Regions from separate parts of the Sphingomonas kyungheensis genome, predicted to be linked through region 2. Evidence: predicted binding sites of a transcription regulator. Region 2 holds the regulator's gene; each other region holds the start of a gene.

Region 1 (4,942 bases), on a different contig from region 2:
TGTTGGCGCGCGCATTGTGGACGGTGAGCTGCTTGCCGTTGCCCTTGCGGCGCTTGGCCGGCACCGGCACCTGGCGCGTGCCGTTGAGATAATCGGCGGTGATGCTGGTCTTGCTCTTGAGCAATTGCTTGAGCGTGCCCTGCGCGACGATCTCTCCGCCGTGGACGCCGGCGCCCGGCCCCATGTCGATGACATAATCGGCGGTACGGATCGCATCCTCGTCATGCTCCACGACCAGCACGGTATTGCCGAGATCGCGCAGGCGCCGCAGCGTCGCGAGCAGCATGTCATTGTCGCGCTGGTGCAAGCCGATCGAGGGTTCGTCGAGCACGTAGAGCACGCCCGACAGGCCGCTGCCGATCTGGCTGGCGAGGCGGATGCGCTGGCTCTCGCCGCCCGACAAAGTGCCGCTGGTGCGATCGAGGTTGAGATAATCGAGGCCGACGTTGTTGAGGAAGCCCAGCCGCTCGACGATCTCCTTGAGGATGCGTTCGGCGATCGCGCGCTGCTGGTCGCCGAGATGGTTGGGCAGATCGGTGAAGAAGGCGAGCGCGTCGACCACCGACAGGTGCGTCGCATAAGCAATGTCCTGCATCGCCACCTTGACCGCCAGCGCCTCGGGCTTGAGGCGCGCGCCGTGGCAGACCTCACAGGGGCGCGAGCTCTGATATTTGGAGAGTTCCTCGCGCATCCACGCGCTCTCGGTCTGGAGCAGGCGGCGGTTGAGATTGCCGATCACGCCTTCGAACGGCTTCTTGACGTCATAGGCCTTCTTGCCGTCGACGAAGGTCAGCGTCACCGCCTTGCCGCGGCTGCCGTGCAGGATCAGCGCGTGGATCGCCTCGGGCAGGTCGGACCAGGGCGTGTCGAGGCTGAAGTCGAATTCGCGCGCGAGGCTGCCGAGCACCTGCATGTAATAAGGCGAGGGCGGGTTGGACTTGGCCCAGGGCACCACCGCGCCCTTCTTGATGCTGAGCCCGTGGTTGGGGACGACGAGATCCTCGTCGAACAGCAATTTCTCGCCGAGCCCGTCGCAGGCCGGGCAGGCGCCCTGCGGCGCGTTGAACGAGAACAGCCGCGGCTCGATCTCGGCGATGGTGAAGCCGCTGATCGGGCAGGCGAATTTCTCGGAGAAGACGATCCGGCCGGCGGGCGCGTTGTCGCCGAGCACTTCCGATTTGGGCGTGTGCGGCTCGACCGGATCGGCGGGGTCGACATAAGCGAGACCGTCGGCGAGCTTGAGCGCGGTCTCGAACGATTCGGCGAGCCGCGTCGCGATATCCTCGCGGATGACGAGGCGGTCGACGACGACCTCGATGTCATGCTTGAACTTCTTGTCGAGCGCCGGCACCTCGTCAATCTCGTGGATCTGGCCGTCGACGCGGACGCGGGTGAAGCCCGCCTTCTGCCATTCGGCGAGCTCCTTGCGATATTCGCCCTTGCGGCCGCGCACCACGGGGGCGAGCAGATAGAGGCGCGTGCCCTCGGGCAGAGCGAGGACGCGGTCGACCATCTGGCTGACGGTCTGCGCGGCGATCGGCTCGCCGGTCGCGGGGCTGTAGGGGATGCCGACGCGCGCCCACAGCAGGCGCATGTAATCGTAGATTTCGGTGACGGTGGCGACGGTCGAGCGCGGGTTGCGGCTGGTCGTCTTCTGCTCGATCGAGATCGCCGGCGACAGGCCTTCGATATGATCGACGTCGGGCTTCTGCATCAGTTCGAGGAACTGGCGGGCATAAGCGGACAGCGATTCGACGTAGCGGCGCTGGCCCTCGGCATAGATGGTGTCGAAGGCGAGGCTCGACTTGCCCGATCCCGACAGGCCGGTGATCACGGTCAGCGTATCGCGGGGGATGTCGACATCGACGTCCTTGAGATTGTGCTCGCGCGCGCCGCGGACGGTGATCTTGGTCAGCATAAGGCGGGTTCTACTTCTGTTCTGTGGCTGAGGCTAGTGCGGGAAGTAGGAACGCAGAGAGGCGCTTGCCAGCACCACGTTGAAACATCGCCGATGGTGTCTTATCTCGGCGACACACAGGCAGAAGGGCCGGCAGATGGGCAAGAAGAAGAAGGCGAAGGCGAAGCTCCCCAAGGAGGTGCTCGGCATCCGCCTGCCCAAGGAGGTGCGCGAGGTCGGCGGGGTGCTGCTCGAGAAGGCGAACAGCCCGCAGGGGCGCGAGTGGCTCGCGGCGGGGCTGACGATGGCGGCGACCGCCGCGACCGCGGCGGTGGCGAAGGGCCAGGCGCGGCGCAGCGAGGCGACGCGGCCGGCGGCGGAACGGCCGGTGCCGCCGACACCGCCGGCAACTCCCGTGCCGCCGAGCGGGGACGGGCCGCCCGAACCGCCCCGCCCCGAGGCGCCGCCGCAGGGCACCCAGACCCAGCCCGATCCGCAGGCGATCGCCGCCGCGGTCGGCAAGGCGGCGGAGGCGATGCTCGGCCGACTGTTCGGCGGCAAGGCGGGCTAGGGCCGCCCGGCGGGGCTAAGGCCGGCGTCGCCGGTCGGAGCCGCCGTCGCCCGGTCTCGCTCAGGCGCAGCGCCGCCCGACGCCGATCAGGGCAGGCGCTGCTTGGGGAGCGGCGCGATCACCCGCGGCGAGATTTCGGTCGGGCGGAGCGGCCAGACCGGTCGCGGTTCGAAATCGGGCAGGCGATCGTTGGCGACCTCCCATTCGCTGAAGCGGAACTGCTCGATCTGACCGGTCATCACCTTGGTCTCATGGACCAGCTTGCGCGCGGCGGCGCTCTGCTCCTCCGCCATCGCCGCATTCTGCTGGGTGACGCTGTCGAGCTCGGCGACCGCGGCGGTGATCTGTCGCAGCGCGAGCGACTGCTGTTCGATATTGTCGGCGATATTGGCGGTGATCGACGCGACGCTGCCGGCGCGTTCGATCACCTGATCCAGCATCGCTTCGGCGTCGTGGACCGAGCGGACGCCGACATGGATCTGTTCGGTCGACCGGCCGATCCGCTTCTTGACGTCCTCTGCCGCCTTGGCGGAGCGACCGGCGAGCGCGCGGACCTCGAGCGCGACCACGGCGAAGCCCTTGCCCGCATCACCGGCGCGCGCGGCCTCGACCCCCGCGTTGAGCGCGAGCAGATTGGTCTGGAAGGCGATCCGGTCGATCACCACCAGGATGTCGGCGATCTCTTCGGAAAATTGCTCGAGCCGGGTGATCGCCGCCACCGCGTCACGCAGCAGGGCGCCCGATTTCTCGACATCGACATTCGCCGCGGCGACGGTGCTGCGCACCTGCGCGGCGTGCTGCGCGGAATTGGTGACGGCCTCGCTGAGCTGTTGCAGCGTGCCGGCGGTTTCTTCGAGGCTGGCCGCCTGACGTTCGGTGCGGGCCGAATGATCGGTCGACGATTCCATCAACTCGTCCGCGCCGGCGCTGATGTCCATGGCGCTGCGCCGGATCGTCGCGAGCGCCGAACCGAGCGCATCGGCGGCATGGTTGAAGTCGCTTTTGAGCTTGCCGAATTCGCCGGCGAGCACGCCATCGATCCGGACGGTGAGATCGCCCCCGGCGAGCTTGTGCAGGCCGCTGCCGAGGTTGCGCACGATCAGCCGAGTCTGCGAACGGCGCACCATTTCCACCAGCGCGCCCGTGGCGAAGCCGAGCACGCTGAGGAAGAGGACCGCGATCATCAGCATGCGGTTGGCCGAATGTTGCGCGCTTTCGGCGGTGTCGCGCAGCGCGGCGACACGGGCGCCCATCAGTTCGATCTGCGTATCGACGACTTTCGATGCGGCCCGTTCCGCGGGGCGAACCTTCTGGCGGAACAGGCGCATCGCGTCGCCGCGATCGCCGGAGGTCGCAGTGTCGGCAACGTCGGACAAGGCGGCGAGCACCGTGTACGACAATTGGAAATAATCCTCGGGCAACAGATGATGCGCCGGGCCGCTTTCGAGATCGCGCAGCATCTTGCGCATCCATTGCGAGCGATCCTCGAACTTCTTGACGATGATCGATCGGTCGAGCGGATCCTCCTCGCTGATCAGGTTGAGTGCATCGCGCTGCAGCGAGCGGCTGACCGAGCGCACCTCCGCGACGCTGTGCATATATTCCTGCGCGTCGATGGCGCTGCGGTAGGTCGCACCGACCTGGCGATTCTCGTTATAGGTGATCGCGGCGAGCAGCCACAGCAGCAGAATGGCGCCGGCGAGCGACGCCATCACGCGAATATTGAAGCTACGCAGCAAGCTACGACCCTTTGCGCCGGCAAGGCCCATCCCCCGCCCGCTCCATTATAGACGGATCGTGCGCGGTCACGGTGGCGAGCCGCGAAATATCAGGGGCATTGCAGATGACCGGCGACGAGAGAGCCGTCGTCGCACACCGGTGGACCGGCGCGGCGGCGGCTGCCAATAGTGAGCGAAACGACGGCGGGGACGCGATGACGATCAAATTCGGGGTGATGGCGGCAGCGGTGATGGCGGTCACGGCCGTCTCGCAGGCACCGGCGCAGGCGCAGACCGGCGCGCAGGCGGAGGCGGCGCAGCGCGCGCAGGATCCGGGCGCGCGGGCGGGAACGTCCTATGACGTGTCCTTCGCCAATGCGGCGCATCACGAGGCGCAGATCACCGCCACCTATGCGCGCGTGCCGGCCGGGCCGCTGCGCGTGCAGATGGCGCGCTCGTCGCCCGGACGCTATGCGATCCACGAATCCGCCAAGAACGTCTATGCCGTCTCGGCGAAGGATGGCGCCGGGCGGCCGCTTACCGTGATCCGCAGCGATCCCTATGGCTGGACGGTGGCGGGGCATGACGGCACCGTCGTCGTCACCTATACGCTGTACGGCGACTGGGGCGACGGCACCTATGCGCAGATCGACACCAGCCACGCGCATCTCAACATGCCTGCGACCTTCCTGTGGGCGCAGGGCTATGACGACCAGCCGATCCGCGTGCGCTTCCACCCCTTCGATCCCCGCTGGC
Region 2 (4,942 bases):
GCGTCGGCGCGTCACCGGCAAGCAGGTCCGAAGCTGCCTGATCGAGGTCGAGCGGACGCTGCGCGAACAGGAAGCGCGCGCCTTCGCTCAGCTCGTTGAGATTGGCCGCGCGCGCCTTCAGGACCGGCATCGCGCGGGTCAGCAGGTCGATATCGTCATAGCCGCCGATCGGCGCGATCAGCGCGGCGAGCCGCGCGTCGTCCGCAGCGCGGATATAATGACCGTTGAGGTTCTCGAGCTTCTTGAGGTCGAATCGTGACGGGCTCTTGCCGACGCCGCCGAGGTCGAACCATTCGGTCGCCTGGTCGCGGCTGATGATCTCGTCATCGCCATGACCCCAGCCGAGCCGCAGCAGGTAATTGTCGAACGCTTCCGGCAGGATGCCGAGCTCGTCGCGATAGGCCTCGATCCCGACCGCGCCGTGGCGCTTGGACAGTTTGGCGCCGTCGGTGCCGTGGATCAGCGGGATATGCGCATAGATCGGTTCGGGCCAGCCGTTGGCGCGGTAGATCGGCAGCTGGCGGAAGGCGTTGTTGAGGTGGTCGTCGCCCCGGATGACGTGCGTCACCCCCATGTCGTGATCGTCGACGACGACCGCGAGCATATAGGTCGGCGTCCCGTCCGAGCGCAGCAGGATGAGATCGTCGAGTTCGGCATTCTGCACCGTCACCGATCCCTGCACGCGATCCTCGATCGTCGTCGCACCGTCGCGCGGCGCCTTGAGCCGGACGACGAAGGGCGCGTCGGCGGGCGCGGTCGCCGGATCGGCGTCGCGCCACGGGCTGCGGATGCGCAGCGGCGTCTTGGCGGCCTGCGCCGCGGCGCGCTGCGCGGCGATCTCGTCGGCGGTCATGTAGCAGCGATAGGCATGGCCGGTTGCGACCATCTGATGCGCGACCTCGGCATGGCGATCGGCGCGGGCGAACTGGAAGACGGCGTCACCATCCCAGTCGATGCCGAGCCAGCGCAGTCCGCCGAGGATCGCGTCGATCGCCGGCTGGGTCGACCGCGCCCGATCGGTATCCTCGATGCGCAGCAGGAAGCGGCCGCCGTGATGCCGCGCGTACAGCCAGTTGAACAGGGCGGTACGCGCGCCGCCCAAATGCAGATAGCCGGTCGGCGACGGCGCGAACCGCGTCACGACCTCGGTCGGCTGGTGATGGGCGTGGCGATCGATCGTGGCGCTCAACAGCGCATGCTCCCGGGGTTTGAGACGTGACGGCCAGGGCGGCCGAGGCGCGCCGTAGCACGCGGATCATGCCCCTTCAAATGCCGCGGCGTCCCGTTCGGTTACAGCTCGGTATCGAAGAATGGCTGGAGGCTGAACGCGATACGCTGATCCTCTGGCTGCCGGTGAGTTTCGGTGGCGGCATCGCCGCCTGGTTCGTGCTGCCCGATCCGGCGAGCTGGACCGCCATGCTGTTGCTCTGCGTCGCGACCGCGCTCGCCGGCATCGCGCTCGCGGGGGACGGGCGGGCGGGGCGGGTGGTGGCGATCGGCGGCTTGGCCGCGGCGGCGGGGCTGGCATCGATTTGGTGGCGGGCCGAGCGCGTCGGCGCACCGATATTGGCACGCCCCGCCGTCGTCGCGGTGCAGGGAGAGGTCGAGCGGGTTGAGCCGCTGCCGGCGCGCGACCTCATCCGCCTGACGCTGCGCAGCGACAGCGTGGGCGTGCCGCCGCGGGTGCGGATCAACCTGCCGATCGGCGACGCGCCCGACGGGCTGGGCGAGGGGGCGGTGATCGGGCTGCGCGCGCGGCTGATGCCGCCAGCCGATGCGGCGGTGCCGGGCGGCTATGACTTTGCGCGCGTCGCCTGGTTCGCGGGGATCGGCGCGACCGGGCGCGGCTTCGCGCCGGTGCGGGTGATCCGGCGCGCGGCGGGCGAGGGGCTGCGCGCGGGGCTGACCAGCCATATCCTGTCGCGCCTGCCGGGCAGTCGCGGCGGTATCGCCGCAGCGCTCGCCACCGGCGACGAGGGCGCGATCACCGTGGCCGATGCCGATGCGATGCGGCGCGCCGGGCTGGCGCATCTGCTCTCCGTGAGCGGCTTGCACATCACCGCCGCGGTGGGGGCGACGATGCTGTGCGTCCTGCGGCTGCTCGCGCTGTCGCCGTGGCTGGCGATCCGCTGGCGGCTGCCGCTGGTCGCGGCGGCGGCGGGGGCGCTGGCGGCGATCGGCTATACCTGGCTGACCGGCAGTCAGGTGCCGACGATCCGCTCGTGCGTCGCCGCGCTGCTGGTGCTCGCCGCCTTGGTGCTGGGACGGGAGGCGATGACGTTGCGGCTGGTCGCCGGCGGTGCCATCGCGGTGATGCTGGTCTGGCCCGAGGCGGTGACCGGGCCGAGCTTCCAATTGTCCTTTACCGCCATCGCGGCGATCGTCACGCTCCACGACCATCCGCGCGTCGCCGGCTGGTTCCGGCAGCGCGACGAGCCCTGGCGTCGCCGTATCCTGCGCGAAGGCGCTGCGTTGCTGCTCACCGGCGTCGTGGTCGAGGCGGCGCTGATGCCGATCGCGGTCTTCCACTTCCACAAGGCGGGGCTGTACGGCGCGGCGGCGAATATCGTCGCGATCCCGCTCACCACCTTCGTCGTCATGCCGCTCGAAGCGGCGGCGTTGCTCGCCGATACGGTCGGCCTCGGCCCACCGGTCTGGTGGCTGACCGATCTCGCGTTGCGGCTGTTGCTGGTGATCGCCCACCGCGTCGCCGCGCTGCCGGGATCGGGGTTTGCGTTGCCGGCGATGTCGGCCGCGGCATTCGCGCTGATCGTCGGCGGCGGACTGTGGCTGATGCTGTGGCGGACGCGGGTGCGGCATTGGGGGCTGCTGCCGATCCTGCTCGGCGGCTGGTGGATGGTGCAGGCGCCTGCCCCCGATCTGCTGGTGACGGGAGATGGCCGCCATATGGCGGTACGGGTCGACGGGAGACTCGCCTTGCTCCGCGAGCGCGCCGGTGATTACACGCGGGCGATGCTCGCCGAAAATGGCGGCATCGACGGCGAGCCGTTGCCGCTCAGCGAGCAGGCGGCGGCGCGCTGCTCGCCGGACGCCTGTATCGTCACGCTGAGGAGCACAGAGCGCGCATGGCGGATCGTTGCGACGCGCAGCGCCTATCCGGTCGATCGTGCCGCGCTGATCGGCGCCTGCCATGCGGCGGACATCGTCGTCAGCGAACGGCGGCTGCCGCGATCCTGCCGCCCGCGCTGGCTGCGGCTCGATGCACCGCTCCTGCGTCGCACCGGCGGCGTCGCGATCGACCTGGAAAGCCGACGGGTGCGCACGGTGCTACAGCCCGGCGACCGCCATCCCTGGCGGATCGCCCGGCTCAGTCGTAGCGGCGCAGGATGCCCGACAATTTGCCCTGCACGCGGACGTGCGAGGGGACGTAGCGCTGCGGTTCGTAGGCGCGGTTGGCGGGATCGAGCCGGACCATCGCGCCCTCGCGGCGGAAATATTTGAGCGTCGCTTCGCTGTCGTCGATCAGCGCGACGACGATCTCCCCGTCGCGGGCGACCTCGGTACGGCGGATCAGCGCATAATCGCCATCGAGGATGCCGGCTTCGACCATCGAATCGCCCGACACTTCGAGCGCATAATGTTCGCCGCTGCCGAGCAGGGCGGCGGGGACGGCGAGCGTCGAGCTGCCCTCGAACGCCTCGATCGGCAGGCCGGCGGCGATGCGGCCGTGCAGCGGGATCTCGATCACGTCATTGGCGGGCGCCGGTGCGGCGCGGACGTTGGTCTTGGCGGGCGGCGGTGCGGCCGGCGCCGTCGACGCGGCGGGCTTGCGCTCCGACCGTTCCGGCATGCGCAGCACTTCGAGCGCGCGCGCCCGGTTGGGCAGGCGGCGGATGAAATGCCGTTCCTCGAGCGCGCTGATCAGACGATGCACGCCCGACTTGGACTTGAGGTCGAGCGCCTCCTTCATCTCCTCGAACGAGGGCGAGATGCCGGTTTCCTCCAGCCGATCGTTGATGAAGCATACGAGCTCGTGCTGCTTGCGCGTGAGCATGGGCGATCCTTCCCCGTCAGAACAGACGCGGAACTTCTAGGGAACAGGATGGCGTCCGTCAAGCGATGACGAGGATATCTGCCGAGTCGCCCGCCCGTGCCGCCGCGGCGCCGGCCGGGCGGATGATCAGCGCCTGCGACCGAGCCAGCGTCAGCAGCATCGAACTGTCCTGGATCGTCGAGGCATAAGCGCGGCCGTCGCGTATTTCGGCACGCAGATAGTCGGTGCGCGCGCCATTGGCGGGCAGGTCCTCGCCGAGCAGCGCCAGCGTCGCGCGCGGCAGCGGGTCGGCGGCGCCGGCGAGATGCGCGATCACCGGTTTGACGAACAGGATCGCGGTGACGAAGGCGGACACCGGATTGCCCGGCAGTCCGAGCACCTGCATCGCGCCGCGTCGCCCCGCCATCATCGGCTTGCCGGGCCGCAGCGCGATCCGCCAGAAATCGATCTGGCCGCCCGCGGCCTCGAGCGCCGGCCGGACGAGATCGTGATCGCCGACCGATGCGCCGCCGGTGGTGACCAGCAGATCGGCGTCGACCCGCGCGAAGGCGTCCCGCAGCGTCGCCAGATCGTCGGGCAGGATGCCGAGGTCGATCAGCTCGACCGGCAGATCGGCAAGCATCGCGGCGAGCATCGCGCGGTTCGATTCGGGTAAGGCATCGGGCGAGGCGGGCTGGCCGGGATCGACCAGTTCGTCCCCGGTCGCGCAGATCGCGACACGGACGCGTCGGTGGACGCACAGCGCACCGACGCCGCCGGTCGCGGCGACGGCGATCCGCGCCGGGGTCAGCCGCTCGCCGCTGCGCACCAGCGTGTCGCCGGCGGTGAAGTCGAGGCCGCGGCGGCGGGTGTTGCGGCCCGGATGCGCCGGCCCTTCGCCGGTGAGTCGGATCGCGGCGCCCTGCGCGTCCACCTCTTCCTGGATCA
Region 3 (4,942 bases), on a different contig from region 2:
TGCGTTCCGGGGCTGTTAGCAAAGGGTTCGCGCAGAGGCGCAGAGGCGCAGAGGACGCGGAGCAGAGGGGCCGAGTTAGGCGGGTGGACCGCTCTACGGGAGCGACAATCTCCGCGCCTCCGCGCCTCCGCGCCTCCGCGCCTCCGCGTGACCCCGCTACTGCAAAATCAGAACGACACACCGCGATCGTAACGGCGTGATCGACCTCACCCGATCCACATCATCTTCGCGTCTTCGCGTCTTCGCGAGAATATTTCACGCGGAGGAGCGGAGGCGCGGAGAGGGTGTGGTCGCGGCGGGTGTCTCGATCCTCACGGGATGAGATGGTCTGCCGTTCGCGAGCCATTCGGCGACCGCTATCGCCGCGCCTTAATACACCGCCGACATGAAGAAGAGCCCGTCCGGCGGGGCGTTGAGCCCGAGCCGGGCGCGATCCCGCGCAGCGAGCGCGTCCGCGACGTCGGCGACCGACCATCGCCCCATGCCGACCAGCGCCAGGCACCCGACCATCGAACGGACCTGATGATGGAGGAAGGAGCGCGCCGCCGCCTGCACCGCGACACGCTCGCCGATCCGCGTCACCGACAGCCGGTCGAGCGTCCGCACCGGGCTGTCCGCCTGGCAATGCGCCGAGCGGAAGGTGGTGAAATCGTGCCGGCCGACCAGCAGCGCCGCCGCCGCCGCCATGGCGTCGCTGTCGAGCGGCTGCGGCACCTGCCACGCCAGTCCCGTTTCCCAGGTCAGCGGCGCCCGGCGATTGACGATGCGATATTCATAGGCGCGGCCGAGGCACGAGAAGCGCGCATGCCAATCGTCCGCCACCGCCTCACAGGCGAGCACCGCCACCGGCGCCGGCCGCAGCCGCGCGTTGAGCGCCTCCATCAGCCGGAACGGCGCGATCGGCTTGGCGATGTCGACGTGCGCGCGCATGCCGAGGCCGTGCACCCCGGCGTCGGTCCGCCCCGCGGCATGGACCGCGGCGCTCTCGCCGGTCACCGCGGTCACCGCCGCCTCCAGCGCCGCCTGCACGCTCGGCCCGTGCTTCTGTCGCTGCCAGCCCATGAAGGGGCGGCCGTCATATTCGACCGTCAGTGCGAACCGCGTCACGCAGCGGTGCCGCCCACCGTGGTACCGCTCGCCACCGGGAAGCCGCGCAGCAGCTCGGCGGTGCTCGTCACCGCGCGTCCGGCGCGCTGCACCAGCGTCGGCCGGATCGCGCCGTCGCCGCAGGCGATCGTCAGGCCCGCGTCGACCGTCGTGCCTTCGCCACCGAGGAAGCTGAACGGCAGCACCTCGGCGGCGAGCAGCTTGACCCGCTCACCCGCGATCTCGCACCAGGCGCCGGGCGCCGGGTTCATCGCGCGGATCAGCCGTTCGACCGCGACGGCACTCTGGGTGAAGTCGATGCGCGCCTCCGCCTTGTCGATCTTGGCGGCATAAGTGACGCCCTCGGCGGGCTGGGCGACCGGCGGATGGGCATCGAGGTCGCCGAGCACCGTGACCATCAGCCGCGCGCCCAGCGCGGCGAGCTCGTCGGTCAGCGCGCCGGCGGTCTTGTGGTCGACGGGGACGCGCCCCTCCAGCCGCACCGGCCCGGTATCGAGCCCGGCTTCCATCTGCATGATGCCGACCCCGGCCTCGGCATCGCCGGCGAGGATCGCTCGCTGCACCGGCGCCGCGCCACGCCAGCGGGGCAACAGCGACCCGTGCACGTTGAGGCAACCGTGGCGCGGCGCCGCCAGCACCGGCTTGGGCAGGATGAGGCCATAAGCGGCGACCACCGCGACATCGGCGTCGAGCGCGGCGAAGGCCGCCTGTTCGGCCGGGTCGCGCAGGCTGACCGGATGCCGCACCGCAATCCCCAGCGCCTCGGCGCGCTGCTGGACCGGCGAGGCGACCGTATCGCGCCCGCGTCGCCCGCCGGGACGCGGCGGCTGGCTGTAGGCCGCGACGACGTCGTGCCCGGCCGCCACCAGCGCATCGAGCGTCGGCACCGCGAAGCCGGGAGTTCCCATGAAGATGATCCGCATGGCCCGTCTTCAACGCGCTGGCGGGCGGCCGCGCAACCCCCTATCTGTTCTGCATGGCCTCTCCCGAAATCGAAGCCCTCACCCAGGCGCTGGCGCGGCTGCCCGGCCTCGGCCCGCGGTCGGCGCGGCGCGCGGTGCTCCACCTGCTCAAGAAGCGCGAGGCGGCGCTCGGGCCGTTGCGCGCCGCGCTGGAGGCGGTGGACGAGCGGCTGGAAACCTGCGCGACCTGCGGCAACGTCGATACCGCCAATCCGTGCGCGATCTGCGCCGATCCCCGCCGCGACGCGCGCGCGCTCTGCGTCGTCGAGGAGGTCGCCGATCTCTGGGCGCTCGAACGTTCGCGGCTGTTCCCCGGCCGCTTCCATGTGCTCGGCGGCCGGCTGTCGGCGCTCGAAGGCGTACGGCCGGAGGATCTCGCGATCGACGCGCTGGTCGCCCGGATTGGGGCGGGCGGCATCGACGAGGTCGTGCTGGCGATGAACGCGACGCTCGAGGGGCAGACCACCGCCCATTATCTCGCCGACCGGATCGAGCAATTCCCGGTCCGCGTCACCCAGCTCGCGCACGGACTGCCGGTCGGCGGCGAGCTCGACTATCTCGACGAGGGCACGCTGGCGCAGGCGCTGCGCGCGCGGCGTCCGGTGGCCTGAACAGCGCCGCGACAGCGCGCGCGCACGCCAATCTTGACGTGCCCCCGCCGCCCACCTAGCTCGACGCCATGGCAGTCCTCTCTATCGTCGAAGTACCCGATCCGCGCCTGCGCCTGATCTCCAAGCCGGTCGACGCGGTGACCGACGACACGCGCGCCTTCGTCGCGGACCTGATCGATACGATGTACGCCGCCAACGGCATCGGCCTCGCCGCGATCCAGGTCGGTGTCGACAGCCGCATCCTCGTCATCGATCTGCAGGACGAGAAGGACGCGGACGACAAGCCGATCAAGGCGCCGCACGCCTATATCAACCCGGAGATCCTGTCGGTCAGCGAAGAGACGAGCAGCTACAACGAAGGCTGCCTGTCGATCCCCGAACAATATGCCGATGTCGCGCGTCCGGCGAGCTGCCGCGTCCGCTGGCTCGACGAGCAGGGGGAAAGCCATGAGGAAGAGCTCACCGGCCTCCTCTCGACCTGCATGCAGCATGAGATCGACCACCTCAACGGCGTGTTGTTCATCGATCATATCAGCCGGCTGAAGCGCGACATGGTGATGAAGAAGCTGGCGAAGATGCGCCGCTGACGCACGAGGCCGGACGGGGCGGGGCCGTCCCGCCGCGGCGATCGTCGGCGCGTCACGGCGCGCTCCGGCCAACAAAGTTCTGTCTTCCTCCCGACGTTCGATCTATGTTCTTTCCGTATTGTTGTTTGTTGGTCACGCCGCCCGGGTTCGCGTCGGGAGGTGACCGTCGGGGAGAGACATGGACTTGACCACGCTCATCATCGCGATCCTCGCGCTTGCCGCCGGCCTGCTGGTCGGCTGGCTGCTCGCCAACCGCAAGGCGGCGACGCTCGCCGCCGATCTCGCGGTGGCGCAGAGCCGGGCGGCGGACCTCGATCTCGTCAGCCGTACCCGCGACGCGGTCGAGCGCGAGCGCAACGAAGCGATGCGCGAGCTGGCCGCGCTGCGCGCGCAGGCGGATGATCGCGCCGCGACCCTCGATGCGCTGCGCGACGAGCTCGCCGCGGTGCGCGCCGACCGCGATGCCGCCCGCACCGGGCTGGCCACCACGCGTGCGCAGATCGAGGCGTTCGAGGCGCGGCTCGTCGACATGCGTGACGCCAAGGAGCAGATGGCGGCGCAGTTCAACGATCTCGCCAACAAGGCGCTGACCGATGCGCAGAAGGCCTTCCTCGACCGCGCCGAGGCACGCTTCCGCCAGTCCGAGGAACTCGCCGGCAACAACCTCAAATCCCTGCTCCAGCCGGTCAACGAACGCCTCGCCCGCTACGAGGAGGGCGTCGCCAAGGTCGAGGCCGAGCGCCGCGACGCCTTCGGCGATCTCAAGGGCCAGATCGAGCAGATGCGGCTCGGCCAGGAGCGCGTGTCGGGTGAGGCGGCCAAGCTGGTCAATGCGTTGCGCAACGCCCCCAAGGCCCGCGGCCGCTGGGGCGAGCAGCAGCTGCGCAACGTGCTCGAAACCTGCGGCCTTGCCGAACATACCGATTTCGCGATGGAGGTCAGCGTCGCCGACGGCGAGGGCGGCCGGTTGCGCCCCGACGCCATCGTCCGCGTCCCCGGCGGCAAGTCGCTGATCATCGATGCCAAGGTCTCGCTCAACGCCTATCAGGATGCGTTCGGCGCGGTCGACGAGGGGGAGCGCCACATCGGCCTGACCGCGCATGCCGCATCGATGCGGGCGCATATCAATGGCCTGTCCGCCAAGGCCTATTGGGCGCAGTTCGACGATACGCCCGAATATGTCGTGATGTTCGTCCCCGGCGAGCATTTCCTCTCCGCCGCGCTCGAACATGATGCGGGGCTGTGGGACTATGCCTTCGACAAAAGGGTGCTGCTGGCGACGCCGACCAATCTCATCGCGATCGCGCGGACGGTGGCGGCGGTCTGGCGGCAGGAGAAACTGGCGACCGAGGCGCGGGCGATCGGGGCGCTCGGCAAGGAACTCTACGACCGGCTCGCCAAGGCGGGCGAGGATTTGCGCAAGGTGGGCGGCGGGTTGACCACCGCGGTCAACAATTACAACAATTTCGTTTCGAGCTTCGAAAGCCGCGCGTTGGTCTCGGCGCGCAAGTTCCGCGACCTCAACATCGAGCCGGGCGCGCGGGAGATCGGCGTCGCGGAACCCGTCGAGGCGCTGGCGCGCTACGGCGAGGAAGCGCTGCGCCTCCCCGATGCGGCGGAATAGAGGAGCGGGTGATGAAGGCCATGTACGACGGCGATGTCATCATGGATCAGG

The links. The regulator LexA, encoded in region 2, represses DNA repair genes until DNA is damaged. The targets are predictions, from matches to a motif close to GTTCCNCNCTTGTTCT.
Region 1: a site for LexA is predicted at 1,926-1,941, ahead of uvrA (excinuclease ABC subunit UvrA). Genes of this name have one in related genera too.
Region 3: a site for LexA is predicted at 3,363-3,378, ahead of V8201_RS09410 (DNA recombination protein RmuC). Genes of this name have one in related genera too.

The regions. Positions count from the first base shown of each region.
Region 1 covers NZ_JBBBDM010000001.1:210,808-215,749, forward strand. The annotation lists gene uvrA (excinuclease ABC subunit UvrA) at 1-1,918, opposite strand, end outside; gene V8201_RS00965 (hypothetical protein) at 2,055-2,468, shown strand; gene V8201_RS00970 (methyl-accepting chemotaxis protein) at 2,555-4,207, opposite strand; gene V8201_RS00975 (M61 family metallopeptidase) at 4,402-4,942, shown strand, end outside.
Region 2 covers NZ_JBBBDM010000002.1:652,795-657,736, forward strand. The annotation lists gene gltX (glutamate--tRNA ligase) at 1-1,189, opposite strand, end outside; partial or broken gene V8201_RS07145 (ComEC/Rec2 family competence protein) at 1,270-3,321, shown strand; gene lexA (transcriptional repressor LexA) at 3,329-4,015, opposite strand; gene V8201_RS07155 (molybdopterin molybdotransferase MoeA) at 4,074-4,942, opposite strand, start outside.
Region 3 covers NZ_JBBBDM010000003.1:347,320-352,261, reverse strand. The annotation lists gene truA (tRNA pseudouridine(38-40) synthase TruA) at 370-1,107, opposite strand; gene fmt (methionyl-tRNA formyltransferase) at 1,104-2,030, opposite strand; gene recR (recombination mediator RecR) at 2,084-2,680, shown strand; gene def (peptide deformylase) at 2,749-3,267, shown strand; gene V8201_RS09410 (DNA recombination protein RmuC) at 3,446-4,891, shown strand; gene V8201_RS09405 (hypothetical protein) at 4,903-4,942, shown strand, end outside.